DNA from 3 places in the Fictibacillus sp. UD genome. Region 1 is predicted to be linked to each of the others. Evidence: riboswitches for the same ligand, from Rfam matches in the RefSeq annotation. Region 1 holds a riboswitch; each other region holds the start of a gene.
What was found. Region 1 has a riboswitch for lysine ahead of P8610_RS01125 (aspartate kinase). Riboswitches for the same ligand answer to the same signal wherever they lie in the genome.
Positions count from the first base shown of each region.

Region 1 (6,223 bases):
TTTCTAGGAAAATACGAAACGGTAAACTTTCCATAAAGTGCGCCGCTTTGTTAAATGCTTCAGCATCCCTTGTTGCAAAATGGTTTACAACTAAATGCTGAACGAGAAAAAGCCCGATCGGAATTACTCCTAATAATGAATGAATTCTTCTGTTAATAAAATCTCTACTGCCAGCCATTTTCTTGCCCCCTTCAAATTTAGCCTCTCTCTGGCTGCTAATCTTTGTTCCTCTCCACATGTAAGCGTTTTAAGTTTCCTCTTTTAGAGGATGAGTGTTAAACAATTAGTTTAATTAACTAGCAACATGTCCATTTTACTCCCATCGTTTGACACCGTCAAGAAAACGCTAACAACTTAATGCGTAAATTTTATTGATAAATCAACGTTTTTTCCTGCTAAGATTTTCGACAAATACCGATAGTTGCTCTAGAGTTTAAACAGCATTCCCGTTATAATAAAAATAGAAAGAAGGGATGCAGAATGTTTAAACAAAAAACAAAGGATGATAACACCCCTGTAGAACAGCTTTCTGTTTCAGCTTTTGGGTATGAAATCCTTCGAAGCGATTTGTTGCCTGAACTTCTCGGTAAACAAGAACGAAATATTCTATATTGGGCAGGAAGACACTTAGCCAGAAAATATCCTTTACATACGATGGAAGAAGTACATGCATTTTTTATTGAAGCAGGCTGGGGTAATCTTGAAATGATTGAAGCATCAAAAACAGAAATGCTGTTCTCTTTACACTCTGTTCTCATTGAGCAGCGAATCGAGAATTTCAGTCACCAAACGTTTAGCTTAGAAGCAGGTTTTCTGGCAGAACAAGTCCAGCTGCAAAAAAAATGTACGACCGAAGCATTAGAATCTGTTAAACGGAACAAAGTTTCCATCACCGTTCAATGGGATAAAAAAGATACGATCGAATAACACAAAAGCCGGCATAAGCCGGCTTTTTGATTGTTTTCATTACGTGTTCTGTACTGGAACACGTGCATCCAATTCAAATACATCATGCAGCGTTTCAATTGACTTAATCATATCTTGTTGTTTAACAACGGTTGAAACCTTAATTTCTGATGTGCTTACCATCTTAATCATAATATCTTTATCTGACAAAGCTTTAAACATTTTAGCAGCTACACCAGGATTAGAAATCATTCCTGATCCTACAATAGAAACTTTAGCAAGCTCCCCTTCATAACTGATGGATTCAAATCCTAATTGTTCTTGATGAGCAGCAAGTACTTCTTGTGTTTCTGATAAAGAGCTCGATTCTATCGAAAATGAAATATTTGTTTTTTCTTCATTTAATACATTTTGAATGATAATATCTACATTAATTCCGTTTGAAGCAAGTATTGTAAACAGTTCCGCTAATGCATGGATCTCATTAGGAATCGCTGAAACTGTGATTTTCGTTATATTCCCTTCAAATGCCAAACCTCTTACCATTAAGTTTTGTTCCATTGATGCTTCCTCCTCTACTAACGTTCCGCGTTCTTCACTCATACTCGATCTAACTTCTAACGTAATGGAATAGTTTTTTGCGAACTCTACTGCTCTAGGGTGCAGAACTCCTGCTCCAAGGTTCGCCATTTCCAGCATCTCATCATAAGAGATAGAAGGTATTTTTCTTGCTGATTTTACTACTCGAGGATCGGTCGTATAAACGCCAGTAACATCTGTATAGATATCACATCGGTCAGCTTTCAATGCTGCTGCTAATGCAACGGCTGTAGTGTCCGATCCGCCTCTTCCAAGAGTAGCTATATCTTTTGTCTCAGGGATCAGCCCTTGGAAACCAGCTACAACAACAATGTTTCCTTCCTTTAGCAAACCGTTTATTCTTTCGGAATCAATGTCTAGTATCCTAGCATTCGAAAAAGCATTTTCTGTTTGAATTCCAGCTTGCCAGCCTGTTAAGGATTGAGCTTTGTATCCTTCATGATGAAGAGCCATCGTTAATAGTGCAATCGTAACTTGTTCTCCTGTAGTAAGAAGCATATCCATTTCACGCTTGGAAGGATTACGATTGATTTCTCCAGCCAGTCTTACAAGCTCATCTGTTGTTTTACCCATTGCAGATACGACAACAACGACTTCATTCCCGCCATCAACTTCATGGATGATCCGTTTTGCAACATTTTGTATCCGCTCAACTGAACCAACACTTGTACCGCCAAATTTTTGTACGATTCTCCCCATGATTCTCTAATTCCCTTCTTGTTGTAATAATCTATCTCTTTTAATAGAAAACTTTGTTGACGTTCAATCTATTCACGTCTACTTAGTTGCACTAATACTTTCAACAATAACTTTCACCAGATAATCGAACATGCGGGAAAAGTTATATTATTCTGAAAGTAAAAACAAAAAAAGCAACAATAAGGAAAAAACCTTATTGTTGCTATTATCCGCAGCAAGCCAAGTTTGTTTCCCCTAGTGAGATAGTCCTCCACACAAATCCTGGGGGGACTTGTGTGACAGCTCTGTATTTATTCAATACAGGTCCAGCATAAAAGGCTAGAAGTCCTTTTACACTTCGGCAAGAATCCCCTTTCCTCCATCATCTTAAGAGCTTCTTCTCTTCAGATGGTCTACTATTGGTTCCTGCTCCTCTACCATCACTTCATTCGAAGCATGGCATTATTTATAAAGTTGGATTCATTTTAACAAAGTTATTCTTCAACTGCAACTACTCATTTGATAAAAAGGCTTTTGTAATGAGTTCAGCAACAGGTTTAGGCACTCCAGCTTCTTGTATCTCTTCGACAGACGCTTCCTTTAGTTTTTTCAGCGAACCAAAATGGCGAAGAAGCATCTTCTTTCTTTTATCTCCAATCCCCGCTATGTTATCTAATGTGGATTCAAACATACTTTTAGAACGTACTTTACGATGAAACGATATCGCAAATCGATGCACTTCATCCTGAATACGTTGCAAAAGATAAAATTCCTGGCTGTTTCGCGGCAAGTGGATCATTTCTGGAGGATCACCAATCCATAGTTGTGACGTTCTATGTTTGTCATCCTTCGACAGTCCTGCCACAGGTATAAAAAGGTTGAGCTCATTTTCTAAAACATCTTGAGCTGCTGAAATCTGACCTTTTCCTCCATCAATAAGAATCAAACTCGGAAGTTCCCCTTCTTCCCTTAATACTCTTGTGTATCTTCTTCTGACGACTTCTTTCATGGAAGCATAATCATCAGGACCTTCCACCGATTTGATCTTATATTTTCTATAATCTTTCTTATATGGTTTTCCATCTACAAAAACCACCATCGCCGATACAGGATCTGTTCCATGAATATTTGAGTTATCAAACGCTTCTATTCGATATGGTGGAGCTACACCCATTCTCTCACCCAGGTTCTCTACTGCTTTTATCGTTCTAGCTTCATCCTGTTCAATCAAAGCAAATTTTTCGTTAAGAGCAAGGGTCGCATTTTTAGTGGCTAATTCAACTAGCTCTTTCTTCTGGCCTTTTTTTGGCTGAAGAACTTTTACTTGAAGAAGCTCTGAAACGAGTTCAGCGTCTACTTCTTGCGGAAGTAGAATTTCTTTAGGCAGCAGATGATTTTTTTGCAGATAAAACTGACCGATAAATGTAAGTAGATCCTCATGAGCCTCTCCGTAAAAAGGAAAAACTGAAATATCCCTAGCAATCACTTTACCTTGACGGATAAAAAAGACTTGAACACACATCCAGCCTTTATCAAAATGATAGCCAAACACGTCTCGATCCACTAGATCTGCTGTCATCATCTTCTGCTTTTCCATTACAGCTTCTATGTGCTGAATCTGATCGCGCAGTTCTTTTGCTCTTTCAAAATTTAGGGCTTCAGACGCTTCAAGCATCTTTTCAGATAACTGGTTTTTCACATCTTGATATCCGCCATTAAGAAACTTCACAATACCTTCTACCATCTTCTTGTTTTCTTGTTCTGTAATATCGTAAACACATGGCCCTAAACATTGACCAATGTGATAGTACAAACACACTCGTTTAGGCATCGTGTCGCATTTTCTTAGTGGAAAAATACGGTCTAACAGTTTTTTCGTTTCTTGGGCCGCATATGCATTTACAAACGGTCCAAAATATTTGCCGCCATCTTTTTTTATTTTCCTTGTGTATAATAGTCTTGGCTGTTTTTCAGAAGTAATTTTTAAATATGGATAGCTTTTATCATCTTTCAGCATGACATTATACCGAGGATCATGCTTTTTTATTAGGTTCATCTCGAGAACTAATGCTTCCATCTCAGTAGAGGTGACAATATATTCAAAGTCTCTGATCTCACTGACGAGTCTTTGTGTTTTACCATCATGTGTTCCTGAAAAGTAAGATTTCACTCGATTTTTTAAAACCTTTGCTTTACCTACGTAGATTACTTTACCGAACTCATTTTTCATGAGGTAGCATCCTGGCTGATCAGGAAGCAGCATTAATTTTTGTTTTACCGATACAGAGGTCATGTCATCCCCCCTTTAACTTCATTGCAGTCTTTTCTTTAATCATATCATGTATGAGGTAAATCATTATACTCTCGTGATTAAATTACCATATACATTCATTTATCGACAATATTTCCTAGAAAATAGTACAAAAGCGATGGTTTTTCTTTTAGAAATATTAGTTGATTTCTTTCTTTAATGCTTGATTGTATGCGGTTGATCACCTGAACTCATCAGTTATGTATCTCCTGCCTAGCTGCAACTCTTAATGGTTCTTTTCAAAAGAAATGTTACTTTTGATTGAATTCTCTCTTCATTTGCAAGTTGATTGGAGCGCAAGGTGGCGAGACTCCTATGGTACGAGCAATCAGTCCGAAAAGCGGAAGTGGCTCGTTCAGCCCCGACCAGCAAAAGGTGAATGGGCTAGCAAAGCGCACTTTGCCTTGTTGTCCATTTAACTTTTGACCTCGAGGGGTTAGCCGCTGTAGCTAGACAGGTGGAAACTCCTAATGGCGCAAAGCGGCAGGAGGCTCACCGCACGCCCCGTGGAAAGCGAGCTGCCTGGAGCGGAAATCAACTACTTTCAAACTACATTGAATCGCATTTTAAAAAACTTGAAATCTATCCCACAAAAAAAAGCCCGAAGTTCGGGCTTTTTTGAAGATTGCTTACTTATGTTTGTTTAAAAGCTCTACTAAAGCTTCTTTAGGCTGGAAACCTACAACTTGGTCAACCACTTGACCATCTTTGAATACTAGTAAAGTAGGAATGCTCATTACGCCATATTTACCAGCTGTTTCTTGATTTTCATCAACGTCCAGCTTTACTACTTTTACTTCTTCCATTTCTTGATCTACTTCTTCAAGTACTGGAGCAATCATTTTACAAGGTCCGCACCATGGTGCCCAAAAGTCAGCAAGTACTAAACCTTCATTCGTTTCTGTATTAAATGTTTGATCTGATGCATTAACAATAGCCATTTATTTGGCCCTCCTTTTAAATAACAAAGTGTAAACAAAGTATATCTTACAAATTACACAGTTGCTAATAGTTTGCTCAACCTTATGGTACCCAAGTTTTCATTTCGACAAACGTTAAATAGTTGCTGTCTCCTCAAGGTGCTTTTGGCAGTTAAACAATTCACATTTCCAACTATCTTGCTGTGTTAGTTGGAAAATAGAAAATGAAGTGTTGTTCAGTCCATACCATTGATCCGTCTTGTCTTGAAGAAGATCCTTAAATATTCTTACAAGGAGTGCACCATGTGTCACAATAAGCACTTTTTGATTTTTGTGGTTTACAGTAATTTCTTTTAACACTGCTCTCCAGCGAAGATCAGCCTCTTCATTCGTTTCTCTGCCGAGATCAAGATTCATCCAATCCTCTCCCCAGCGTTCAACCCGTTCAGCTTCCGTTGTCCCTTCTGTCTCACCGAACGAGATTTCACGAAGTCTTTCATCGGCTATTACAGGTAAACCCGTCACACCACTTAAAGCTTCAGCAGTCTTAAACGCTCTTTTAAGGGGACTGGCATATATGACATCCCATTTTTCATCAATCAATCTTTCAGATAGCCTGGCAGCCTGATATATTCCTTTATCATTTAGAGGTATATCCTTGCAGCCTTGCGCCCTTCTCTCTGTGTTCCAATCTGTTTCACCGTGACGAATAAAAGCGATTGTAGTCATTTAGCACCCTCCATATTCGCTTAAAAAAAACGTCCAGTGTATGGACGTTTTAAACGTTTTTCTTTTATACTAACACTTT
Region 1 covers NZ_JARUHH010000001.1:216,883-223,105, reverse strand. Annotated here, with positions in the region: gene P8610_RS01135 (succinate dehydrogenase cytochrome b558 subunit) at 1-178, opposite strand, end outside; gene P8610_RS01130 (YslB family protein) at 481-927, shown strand; gene P8610_RS01125 (aspartate kinase) at 967-2,205, opposite strand; lysine riboswitch at 2,441-2,629, opposite strand; gene uvrC (excinuclease ABC subunit UvrC) at 2,696-4,477, opposite strand; gene trxA (thioredoxin) at 5,125-5,436, opposite strand; gene P8610_RS01110 (histidine phosphatase family protein) at 5,551-6,144, opposite strand; gene P8610_RS01105 (electron transfer flavoprotein subunit alpha/FixB family protein) at 6,209-6,223, opposite strand, start outside.

Region 2 (6,223 bases), on a different contig from region 1:
CGAACCAAGCAATTAGAACTACCTCTGCAAGACCAGCTAATGTGATACCGAAGTTGTTGATGAAGTAATCCACGATATCGAGCATGTACAGTCCGCCTTTTGTAGCGAAAAGCAATGAGATAACTGAAGCTACTCCTCCACCCATTAATACTGCTTTTGTTCTAGAGATTCCAAACTTGTCTTGTAATGCTGCGACATACGTTTCTACGATTGAGATCAACGACGTCATACCAGCAAAAACAAGTGTTAAGAAGAACATTGTTCCGAAAAATGCATTACCACCAGGGAATTCATTAATGATAGCCGGGAATACTTCGAATGCTAGTCCGATTCCGCCTTTTACCACTTCTTCTACCGGCAATCCTTGCTGCATAGCCATGAACCCTAGTGCAGCAAAAACTCCGATTCCAGCAAGAAGTTCAAAACCTGAGTTTGCAAAACCTGTAATAAAAGCATTGTTGTTGATATCTGATTTCTTTGGCAGATAACTTGAGTACGTTACCATGATTGCAAACGCAATAGATAACGAGAAGAAAATTTGACCATAAGCCGCTACCCATACCTTACCGTTGTTTATAGCACTCCAATCAGGTGTAAAGAATGTATTCAAACCTTGAGCAGCACCATCAAGCGTAATTGCACGAATAACAATTAATAAAAACATAATAACTAAAGCTGGGATAAAAATTTTATTAAAGCGTTCGATTCCTTTAGATACACCTTTATAAAGAACTAGTAACGTTACAACCCATACGAGTAAAAGTGCAATTAAAATGCCGGGTACGATACCACCGATGTCACCAGGCGTTTTGCTTAATTGAAGTACCTCTCCATAAAAGAAATCGGAAGGCTTGTCTCCCCAAGTAAGGTTTAGCGAGTAAATTGAGTACTTTACTGCCCATGCGATGATTACAGCATAGTAAGTGGAAATTACAAACGCTACAAAAACTTGCCACCATCCTAGCCATTCTGCATTTTTGTGAAGACGGAAGTAAGAAAGTGGAGCTGAACCCCGGTACTTATGTCCTAATGTGAATTCCAGGATGAGTAAGGGAATCCCTGCCGTTAAGAGTGCTACAAGATACGGGATAAAAAATGCTCCTCCACCGTTTTCATAAGCAACTGCCGGAAATCTCCAGATATTGCCGAGACCGATAGCGGAACCAACCGCTGCTAAAATAAATCCATAGCGGCTTCCCCATTGTTGCCTGTTTTCCATTGTTGTGTCCCCCTTTTTACAAAATCTAAAAGTTTAAAATTATTACTTTTTTCTGATTATTCTGCGTTCAGTATATTACATAACGTTGAAATCTGTCAAAACGTTTTTAGTTATTTTGTCGGAATTAGGGGAAAGAAGTCGTATAAATATAAGAAAAAGTGCCTGGTTTACTACCAGACACTTTCAAAATTATGCTTTTATCGAATTGTCAGCAATGCTATTTTTACTAGATAATTTTTTTATAAATAACAAAACGATAGCAAATACTCCCGTTGACACCAATAGTCCTATCCAAACACTTTCAGTTAATCCGAGTGCAAGATAACCCACTGCAGATACTCCAGCAGCGATTAAACTGTAAGGTAGCTGTGTCATGACATGATCAATATGATGACTTCCCGCTCCTGTTGATGAAAGGATCGTTGTATCTGAAATTGGTGAACAATGGTCTCCAAACACAGATCCAGCAAGCACAGCGGCAAGTACTGGCAACATCAGTTCGATGTTAGTGGAAGCTGAAATTTCTGCTGCAATCGGAAGCATAACTCCGAACGTTCCCCAAGACGTACCTGTCGCAAAAGCCATTAGACCTGACAGTACAAATAGAACGAACGGAAGATAAGCTAAGTTCATATGCTGATCAACCAATCCAGCGAGGTATTTCCCTGTTCCAAGGCTATCTATAATGGAGATAATCGTCCAAGCAAAAAGTAAGATCGTTACTGCACCAATCATGGATTGAACACCGCGACCAAGACCTTTTCCTAGTGAGGCCGCACCCATTTTTTTAGGCAAGAAGAACAGAATGGCTGCAGTTAATCCAATCAAACCTCCATAAACTAATGACTTTGGTACATCTGTATTTTCAAAGATAGATAAAAGTGTAACAGCCGTTGGTTCTTCTAGGCCTTTTACATTTTGAATGCCTGTATAGATCATGAATCCAACCGTTGAAACAATCAAAAGAACGATCGGCCAAACAAGATCTCCAACTTTCCCTTTATCGCTTTCTTCAAGCTTGATTCCTTCACCGATTGCTGCTTTTTTCTCTGGATCAATGACTTCGCCTGTTGAAAAAGCACGTTCTTCATGTCTTCTCATCGGTCCAAAATCAAGTTGAAAATAAGCAACCGCAAACACAAGAATAAGTGCAAAAACTGCATAAAAATTCATAGGGATCATTTGAATAAAAGCACTGAACGCAGACATGTTTGTGATCTCATGTGTAGCAAAAATCGTGCCGATAATCCCGATAATGTAAGCTCCCCAACTAGACACTGGTGAGATTACACATACAGGAGCAGCAGTCGAATCTAAATAATAAGCGAGTTTCGCCCTTGAAATACGGTGGCGATCTGTAATCGGTCTGCTTACATTTCCTACAGCAAGTGAATTAAAGTAATCATCAATAAAAATAACTAGTCCAAAAACAACCGTTAAAAGCTGTGCACCTCTTCTTGTTTTCACTCTGGAAATCGCCCACTCACCAAAAGCTCGGCTTCCTCCAGCTAAAGAGATAATGCTCGTCATCATTCCTAAGATCAATAGAAACAGCAGGATATACACATTCCATTCATTTAGTGCTCCGTCAGCAACGAAATGCCCTTTTACAATCGTTCCAATTTCCTTTAACGTAGCACCAATATTAAAATCGTGAAGCAATAGTGCTCCCGCTACAATTCCAGCCCCTAAAGAGATCAATACTCTTCGTGTTAAAACAACCATTAAAATGGCCAAAACGGGCGGTATTAATGAATAAATCGAATTCTCAAATTCCATGATGTTCCTCCTTCTTTTCATTAGCCATCGATTTTTGAGGAGTGTTTACAGGACGTTGAGGAAAAAAAGACAAAATAAAAAGCGATTAATAGACAAGGAAATAACCTGCTATCAATCACTTAAGTAATTTATGGTTTTCCTCATCGATCAGTAGTCCTCCACTGCTTTTAATTCCCAAGCAGTGACAGTTTTACACTTTTTCAGTGTAAACCCAGCAAAAGTGAACAGACGGTTTACATTTTGCTTCGGCGGAAGTTCCTTTTCTTTTTCTTCACAGACGTCACTCTCTGAAAAAGTACTTATAAAATCCGCTCCTCTACCCCATCGGTGATAGGCTTAAAGACATATAAAATTTTAAATTCAATTCTCATTATAACAAAGTTGAATAAATGGTCAACCCAAATGAATGCTGTTAAATTCAGGAATCTCCTACTCTGCCGCTTCCTCATCACCCGATTCTTCTGACGAGTTCTCTTCAGGGATATCCAGCTCATTATCGTCTTTAGGCTTTTCCTTTAAATCAGGAGTGATCGGAACAGTAGGCTGAATCGGATCTCCGGACTGATTGTAGTATACAGGTACCTCTCCTTTTATAAACTGAGCTGTGATCTTAATCGGTCTTTTTACAACCGTTGTTTCCGTTGCAAAAGGAATAACAATCCTCGTTTTGACAGTTACCACAATATCAATATTAATCCATGTATTATTGATACCGGAATTTTCGATTTTTTCTTCAATATCCGTGTTTGCTTCACCAATGAGCATGAATTTAATTGGAATTTTAGGACCTAAGTTTGCTAGTAAGGAGTTTCTCGTTGCTTGCCCTAGCGGAATTTCCATAATGACACCTGGTTCATTTTTATATGCTGTTATCCCTAATTCATCGTTGCTTATTACTTCATGTGCTTTACCTTCTTCAATTTCCTTGAGGTATTTTTGAACCACTTTCTGTGATTGATTGGCAACCCTGTTAACTACGCTCTGATTAATGCCGGCAAACACGACATTTCCTTCCGTATCGGTCTTGTATTCAATAATATCATCCATCTCTGAAGGACCTAATATTTCATTATCGATCGCTTCACTTATCGCTAGTGCTGCTATTTCTTCCGTCTTCTTTTGAGCGATGAGCATAAGCGTAGGTTCAATGCCTCTGTTCACAAGCCAAAGTCCTTGTATGGTTATAAAAGTAAAAAGAATAAATGAGATCAGGAGTACAAACCGGAATGGAAGCGGCCCTTTTCGGAGTTTCATTTTTCGACGTTTAAGCAAAAGGTAACCCCCTTTATCTACATATACATATGTATGCAGACAAGAGGGGGGCTCATTCAAACTTTATGGTTTAATTTTTTTCGTACACAACGAAGTCATGTGCATATTTGTTTTTTTCATCAACGATTCCTGCCTTGCGTGAGACTTCACGCCACTCATCTCGAATGATTTCTGGAAAGTAAGTATCCGCTTCAAAGGTATGGTGAATCTCAGTCACATATAGGCGGTCAGCTACAGGCATAAACAATTTAAAAATCTCCGTTCCACCGATTACACACAATTCTTCGGCGTCTTTCTTCAATACATCGTCTACCGAATGTACAATCGTTGTTCCTTCAGCTTGATAATTGTCATCTCTCGTTACCACTATATTTTCGCGGCCAGGCAAAGGCTTGCCGATCGATTCGTACGTTTTACGACCCATGACGATTGGTTTCCCCATCGTTACATTCTTAAAATGCTTAAGGTCGTTTGGCAAATACCAGGGTAGATCATTGTCTTTACCAATGGCCCGGTTCTCATCCATTGCAACAACAAAAGAAATCATACGCTCACCACGCCTTTGATATGAGGATGTGCTTCATAGTCAACCAGTTCAAAGTCATCATAAGTAAAATCAAAAATGTTCGCCACATTCGGGTTCAACTTCATTTTAGGAAGCGGCTTCGGATCACGGGTCAACTGCAGCTCTACTTGTTCGAGGTGATTTGTGTAGATATGTGCATCACCAACCGTATGAACGAACTCGCCTGGCTTAAGACCAGTTACTTGGGCTACCATCATTGTAAGTAGTGCATAAGACGCGATATTAAAAGGCACACCTAGGAAGCTGTCAGCTGAGCGCTGATAGAGCTGACAAGATAGCTTGCCATCAGCTACATAAAACTGAAACAGCAAGTGACAAGGCGGGAGTGCCATATTCGGTACATCAGAAGGATTCCATGCAGACACAATCAAGCGTCTTGAATCAGGATTCTTCTTAATGTCTTCAATAACGTTTGTGATTTGGTCGATGGTCTCACCGTTTGGAGCAGCCCATGAACGCCACTGGTGACCGTAAACTGGACCAAGATTTCCGTCCTCATCTGCCCACTCATCCCAAATCCGAACACCATTTTCTTTTAAATAAGCAATATTTGTATCACCTTTTAAGAACCAAAGCAATTCATGAATGATAGATTTCAAATGAAGTTTTTTTGTTGTAACAAGCGGAAAACCTTCCTCTAAATCAAATCTCATCTGACGGCCAAATACAGATACCGTGCCAGTGCCTGTCCGATCTTCTTTTTTCGTACCGTTATGTAAGATATCTTGAAGAAAATCCAAGTATTGTTTCATCCCTCATCGCCTCCTCTTTTTCTTTTAATCGTATCATATCCGACTCCCTTTTTGTTCATGAAAAAGCCATAAAAATAGCTTCAACACCTAACACTTTTTCCCTTATATACACATAAAAATAATAATGAAGAAAGGAGTGGAAGCATGTTAGAGATGAACCCGATCTTAATAGAAGGACATCCATTTACCGCTGTCACCCTTCGTTTGCCAAAAACAAATTTTATGGCTGTGTTTAACGATAATGGATATATCATGTGTGGAGCACTAGATGTAGCTTTGTTGAATGAAAAATTAGCAGACCGTAAAATTATTGCAGGGCGCGCTGTAGGCGTCAGAACGATCGAACAGCTGCTGGATGCACCTTTAGAATCAATTACACTTGAAGCAAGGGAAAAAGGTATTGAAGTTGGTATGCAAGGGCGAAAAGCACTTTTAAAGATGCTTTAATGATAAAAAAACTGCGCTATAAGCCGCGCAGTTTTCTTTATATCTTAAAACGATCTCTTGTGATCTTTAATGATATTAGATTAATACATAACACGAGGGTAAGAAACTGGATACGTTTCGAATTGTTCGTAAATATGTAGACGAAAAGCAAGTAAACGCCACTCACGA
Region 2 covers NZ_JARUHH010000004.1:337,244-343,466, reverse strand. Annotated here, with positions in the region: gene P8610_RS09805 (sodium-dependent transporter) at 1-1,219, opposite strand, end outside; gene P8610_RS09800 (Na+/H+ antiporter NhaC family protein) at 1,409-2,998, opposite strand; lysine riboswitch at 3,142-3,325, opposite strand; gene yunB (sporulation protein YunB) at 3,428-4,270, opposite strand; gene P8610_RS09790 (dihydrofolate reductase) at 4,341-4,817, opposite strand; gene P8610_RS09785 (thymidylate synthase) at 4,814-5,608, opposite strand; gene P8610_RS09780 (YunC family protein) at 5,753-6,055, shown strand.
Region 2: another riboswitch for lysine. It lies ahead of P8610_RS09800 (Na+/H+ antiporter NhaC family protein); the one in region 1 lies ahead of P8610_RS01125 (aspartate kinase).

Region 3 (6,223 bases), 370 kb from region 1:
ACATCCTGGATGAGATCCGAAAAGGGAATTTAAAGAAAGTTCTTATGGTAGCGACAGGAGCACTTTTAAACCCTGTTATGGTTCAGCAAAAAGAAAGTATTCCAACGGTTGCTCATGGCGTTGTTTTAGAGCGGGCGGAAGGAGGACAATAAGATGGAATTTTTCTGGGCATTTGTAATAGGAGGCGCCATTTGTGTCGTCGGTCAATTGATGATGGATGTTTTGAAATTAACACCAGCGCATGTTACCACTTCGTTTGTAGTGATAGGAGCAGGTCTTGATGCTTTCGGAATCTATGATAACTTAATCAAGTTTGCAGGAGCGGGTGCTACCGTTCCGATTACAAGCTTTGGTCACTCACTTCTTCATGGTGCGATGGCAGCAGCTGACGAACATGGTTTTATCGGAATAGCGATGGGTATTTTTGAGTTAACATCTGCAGGTATTTCTTCTGCCATTTTGTTTGGTTTTTTAGTAGCAGTCATTTTTGAACCAAAGGGGTGATTCTATGGTGAAAAAACGGGTCATTTTCATAACAGATGGAGATCTGTATGCATTGCGGGTTGTAGAACATGCTGCTAAACAAGTTGGCGGCCGCTGTATTTCGCAATCATGGGGAAATCCATCCAAAAAGAGCGGAGAAGAACTAGTAGAAATGATCCGAACAACACCTAATGATCCTGTACTTGTGATGTTCGATGACTGTGGTTTTAAGGGAGAAGGTCCTGGAGAACATGCAATGAGATACATTCATCAGCAAAAAGACATAGATGTTATCGGTGCAGTAGCTGTGGCTTCAAAGACTCATTTCGCTGAGTGGACGAAGGTACATTGCTCAATGGACAGATATGGTGAACTCACAGAGTTTGGCATTGATAAGAGCGGGGTGCCAGATTTAGAAACTGGAAGAATTAATGGCGATACCGTGTATATACTCGATGAACTAAATCTTCCCTTTGTGGTTGGAATAGGAGACATTGGTAAAATGTCAGGCTTCGATGCTGTCGAAAAAGGGGCTCCGATTACAGTTAAAGCCATTAAACTCATTTTAGAAAGGAGCGAATCAAGTGGGAAACGCCAAAAATAAGACTCCGATCAGTAAGAATATTCATGACACAGAAAAGTTCTTAAAAGAACGTCTTGGCATCGGCGTAAGTTTCGATGTTGGGGTCAGAAAGATTTTTGTTCTAAAAAAAGAACTGCAGCTTTATTATTGTACAGGTCTTTGTGATAGTGAGTTCATCATTATGATCTATCGTGAGCTTATGGATATGGATCATGGTCATAGGTCACCAGGCAAAGTAAAAGACCTTGTACATAATCATTTGGCTCACCAGCAAGTGGAGCTAACAAAATCATTAGATGAAGCCGTAGACAGGATGCTGTCAGGATTAATCGTTATCTTTGTTGACGGTGAGGAAGAAGCCTTTGTTGTTGACGTAAGGAGCTACCCTGGTAGGTCTCCTGAAGAACCGGATATCGAGAAAGTTGTAAGAGGTGCCCGCGACGGATATACGGAGAACATCATCATCAACACTGCTCTTACAAGAAGACGTATTCGAGATGAGCGTTTAAGACACGAAATTATGCAAGTTGGAGAAAGGTCTAAAACCGATGTATGTCTTTCTTATATACAGGACGTTGCAGATCCAGGACTCGTTGATCTGATCAGAAAAGAACTCAGCTCTATAGACATTGATGGCATACCGATGGCTGATAAAACGATCGAAGAATTTATTGTTAAACAAGGCTGGAATCCGTTTCCCTTAGTCCGGTATACAGAGCGGCCTGACGTTGCAGCTCAGCATTTAATGGAAGGGCATGTATTGATTATCACGGATACATCTCCGAGCGTTATTATTACCCCTACGACACTCTTTCATCATGTTCAGCATGCAGAAGAGTATAGGCAGACTCCATTTATCGGTGCTTTTTTAAGATGGACACGTTTTACTGGGATGCTCGCTTCTGTCTTTTTAGTTCCGATGTGGCTTTTGTTTTCAATGGAAAAAGAACTGCTGCCGCCTTTTATTGATTTTATCGGACCAAATAAAACAACCAACATTCCATTATTTTTACAGATCATCTTTGCGGAAATTGGAATTGATATCTTGAGGCTTGCAGCCATTCATACACCTAGTGCCCTTTCCACCGCTATGGGTCTGATCGCAGCAGTATTGATCGGCCAGATTGCGATTGACGTTGGCTTGTTCGTTCCAGAAGTTATCTTGTATGTAGCAATTGCTGCGATCGGATCGTTCTCAACTCCAAGCTACGAGCTCAGTATCGCCAATAAAGTGCTGCGGCTCTTCTTAATTGCAATGGTGATGCTCTTTAAAGTTCCGGGGTTTGTAATCGGGTTTACGATTATGATTTTATACATGGCAACCATTAAGAACTTGAACACACCATACTTATGGCCGCTCTTACCGTTTAATCCGAAAGCGTTTCTGCAGATTGTCATTCGGATAGCCGTTCCGCTCTCTAAAGTGCGACCGAGCATCGTGCATCCGCAAAACACAAAAAAACAGCCAACTAATTAATCTGTCCCTTGCTGATTGTTGAAAATTGTGTTAAATTCATAACTAATTATATATGCCTCATATGAGGTAGAGGCGCAAAACGAATGAGTAGCATATGGAGTTTGTGGATGACGATGAAATATGTTGAAAGGTCAATTTGCCGAAGTGTAAAAAGAGCTCCATCTCTTTTTATGCTGGGCCGCTGCTGAAGAAGCAACGGACTGTCACTACAGCAGTAGTGGAGAGCTATTCCGACATGAGGGTACGGTTATGACAGCCTGCCTTAGTTGCGGCTGTCTTTTGTATTTGTCGGGATTGAATTCTCTATCAACAACGAGAGGGGATTTTTTGTGAATTTACACGGTACAGCACAGATCGGACAAAATCATCATCTATGGATAGGTGGTACAGATACGGTTGAACTTGCAAAAAAATACGGAACACCACTTTATCTGTACGATGTATCTTTGATAAAGAATAGAGCAAGAGGTTTTAAGAGAGCATTCGAAGAAAAAGGTGTGGGCTACCAAGTCGCGTACGCATCTAAAGCGTTCTCTTCCATCGCCATGTTTCAGCTGATCGAACAAGAAGGATTAAGTCTAGATGTAGTTTCAGGCGGAGAGCTTTACACAGCCCTTCAAGCAGAGTTTCCAGCAGAAAGAATTCATTTCCATGGTAACAATAAAAGCTATGAAGAGTTAGAGTTTGCACTTAATGCTGGAGTAGGATGTATTGTAGTTGACAACTTTTTTGAGATCTCATTACTAAAAATGTTAAGCAGCAAACTCAATAAAAAAGTGAATATTTTATTGCGGCTCACTCCAGGAATTGAGGCACATACACATGATTACATCATTACCGGCCAGGAGGATTCTAAATTTGGTTTTGATTTAGGGAACGGCCAAGCTGATAAGGCGCTGCAGGAAGTTCTTGATTATGAAGGTTTTCAAGTATTAGGGGTTCATTGTCATATCGGTTCTCAAATCTTTGAAACAGATGGTTTTACTTTAGCGATCGAGAAGTTATTTGGGCACTTTAAGAAATGGGAAGAGAGCTTCAACTATTTTCCAGAAGTCGTTAACCTTGGTGGAGGTTTTGGTATTCAATATACTTCTGAAGACACACCGCTTGCACCAGAACAGTATGTCACGGCTATGATTGAAGAAGTGAGCAAACAGATGAACCGTTTTGAAGGAAGAGGTTTACCTGAGTTGTGGATTGAACCAGGCCGGTCCCTTGTAGGTGACGCAGGAACAACGATCTATTCAATCGGATCGCAAAAAGAGATTGAAGGTGTTAGACATTATGTTTCTGTTGACGGCGGAATGACCGATAACATTCGCCCTGCACTCTATCAGGCAAAATATGAAGCTTATGTCGCAAACAAAATGAACGAAAAGCCTGCACAAACCGTATCCATCGCAGGCAAATGCTGTGAGAGCGGAGATATGCTGATCTGGGATATCGAGCTGCCGAAAGTAACGGATAACGATTATTTAGCAGTATCATGTACCGGAGCATATGGATACAGCATGGCGAGCAATTATAACCGCATTCAACGACCTGCCGTTGTGTTTGTAGAGAACGGCGAGGAACAACTTGTAGTGAAACGGGAAACATATGAAGACCTCATTAAGAATGATGTCCCATTAAAAACAAATGTTTTTGTGTAAATTAGTTTACGGAGCAGTCATTTAACCGTACAATGGTAGTTGTAATGAAGTTGAAGGAGGCCTGTTTTTTATGAAAAAAGGTTCGATTGAATTTGAAAATGGCGAAAAAATACTTTTTGATTTGTTCCAAGAAGAAGCACCTGGAACAGTAGAAAACTTTGAAAAACTTGCAAACGAAGGGTTTTATAACGGTGTAACGTTCCACCGTGTTATCCCTGGTTTCGTAGCTCAAGGTGGAGACCCTACGGGAACTGGAGCTGGCGGCCCTGGTTATTCAATCCCTTGTGAAACAGAAGGAAACCCGCATAAGCACGTAGCTGGTTCTCTATCAATGGCACATGCTGGCCGTGATACAGGCGGAAGCCAATTCTTTATCGTACATGAGCCACAGCCGCACTTGAACGGTGTTCACACGGTTTTCGGACAAGTTACCGAAGGCATGGAAACGGTACTTCGCATTAAACAAGGCGATGTAATGAAAGAAGTTAAAGTTTGGGAAGAATAATCTCTTAAAATGAGGAAAGCTCCGGAAATGATCCGGAGCTTTTTTTATTTATGTCGACTCGTCAATATATGATTAAAATTAGTCAAATTAATCATTTAAACTCGTCAAATTAATAATGAAATTGGCTGAATGAAAGCTCAATTCAACAAATAGTGTGAGTCAACCTTCATAAAATTCTGTTTTTCTTCAGTTTTTGTTTATTTCGTTCATCAATAACAGAGGTTCGATCTCTTAATGAGTGCTTATGAACGATATGGTCATCAATCATGGCTTGTGGGAACCAATCTTCTTCAGATGCGTTTGCTTCAAATAAGCATTTTTGTAATAATTCCGTTGTTAGGGGCAGAGATATCGGCTCAAAGGGTTTCTGTTGCTCAATTTTTTGTTTTCTCTCCCTAATCAGTTCAAAAAATGGCTGAGTTTGTATCCCAAGTTCCTTTATAGTTGATTCTTCTTTTTCAAGTTTTCGTAAACCGCTCGTAATCATTTTTTTTGCGCCGTTCATGTTACCTCGCCGCTGATGATAGAGTGCGACAGCGAGTTGGATGAGTCCCGGCCACAGATCACCTTTCATCCCTTCGTTCTTCCAATGCTCTTCAAGAACTTCATGGCATTCAAAGTAATCTTGTTCTCTATGAAAATGTATTAAGTATTCAATCCATGGTTTTGGGTATATCACAGTCGTTCACGCCCCTTAATAAGCTCGATTTTAAGTTTACCACATGCACCGTGTGAATAAAAACAAACCGCGACACGAACAAAATATGATATAATTTTATAATACAAAAACGCTGATAAAACTGGGGAAATGTTATGCAATATAGTGTGAAGCTTGATGGATTTGAAGGTCCGCTTGATTTATTGCTTCATTTAATACAAACCTACGAAGTGGATATTTATGATATTCCAGTAGCCATTATCACTGAGCAATACCTTCAATATATACATACGATGAAAGAACTAAAACTGGATGTGGCAAGTGAATTTTTAGTGATGGCAGCTACACTGCTAGCGATTAAGAGTAAGATGCTGCTGCCGAAGCATGAGGAAGAACTGTTTGAAAACCAGATGGAACTTGAGATGGAAGAAGATCCGAGAGATGAGCTTGTTAGAAGGCTAGTAGAGTATAGAAAGTATAAACATGCTGCAGATGAGCTAAAAGAAAGAGAATCCGCAAGAAGTTTAGTCTATACGAGACAGCCGCTTGATTTGAGTCAGTTTGAAAAAGAAGAAACTGCCAAACAAGTCACGAATGTAACCCTTTATGATATGCTGCAGGCGATGCAAAAAGTCTTTCAAGAGAAGGTTACCCGTGCTCCGAGACAAACGACGATTGAACGTCAAGAGATTCCTATCGAAACAAGGATGGAACAAATAAAAAGTTCACTTGTTTCAGTAGGAGGACGAAAAAAGTTTACAGAGCTGTTTGATAAAAGTACAAAAGAGCACGTGGTTGTTACGTTTCTTGCGATTTTAGAATTAATGAAGGTGAAAACTATCAATTGTGAACAGCAAGATCATTT
Region 3 covers NZ_JARUHH010000001.1:585,723-591,945, forward strand. Annotated here, with positions in the region: gene spoVAD (stage V sporulation protein AD) at 1-152, shown strand, start outside; gene spoVAE (stage V sporulation protein AE) at 154-504, shown strand; gene P8610_RS03055 (stage V sporulation protein AE) at 509-1,087, shown strand; gene P8610_RS03060 (spore germination protein) at 1,068-2,543, shown strand; lysine riboswitch at 2,603-2,779, shown strand; gene lysA (diaminopimelate decarboxylase) at 2,873-4,195, shown strand; gene P8610_RS03070 (peptidylprolyl isomerase) at 4,266-4,700, shown strand; gene P8610_RS03075 (DUF309 domain-containing protein) at 4,867-5,379, opposite strand; gene P8610_RS03080 (segregation/condensation protein A) at 5,514-6,223, shown strand, end outside.
Region 3: another riboswitch for lysine. It lies ahead of lysA (diaminopimelate decarboxylase); the one in region 1 lies ahead of P8610_RS01125 (aspartate kinase).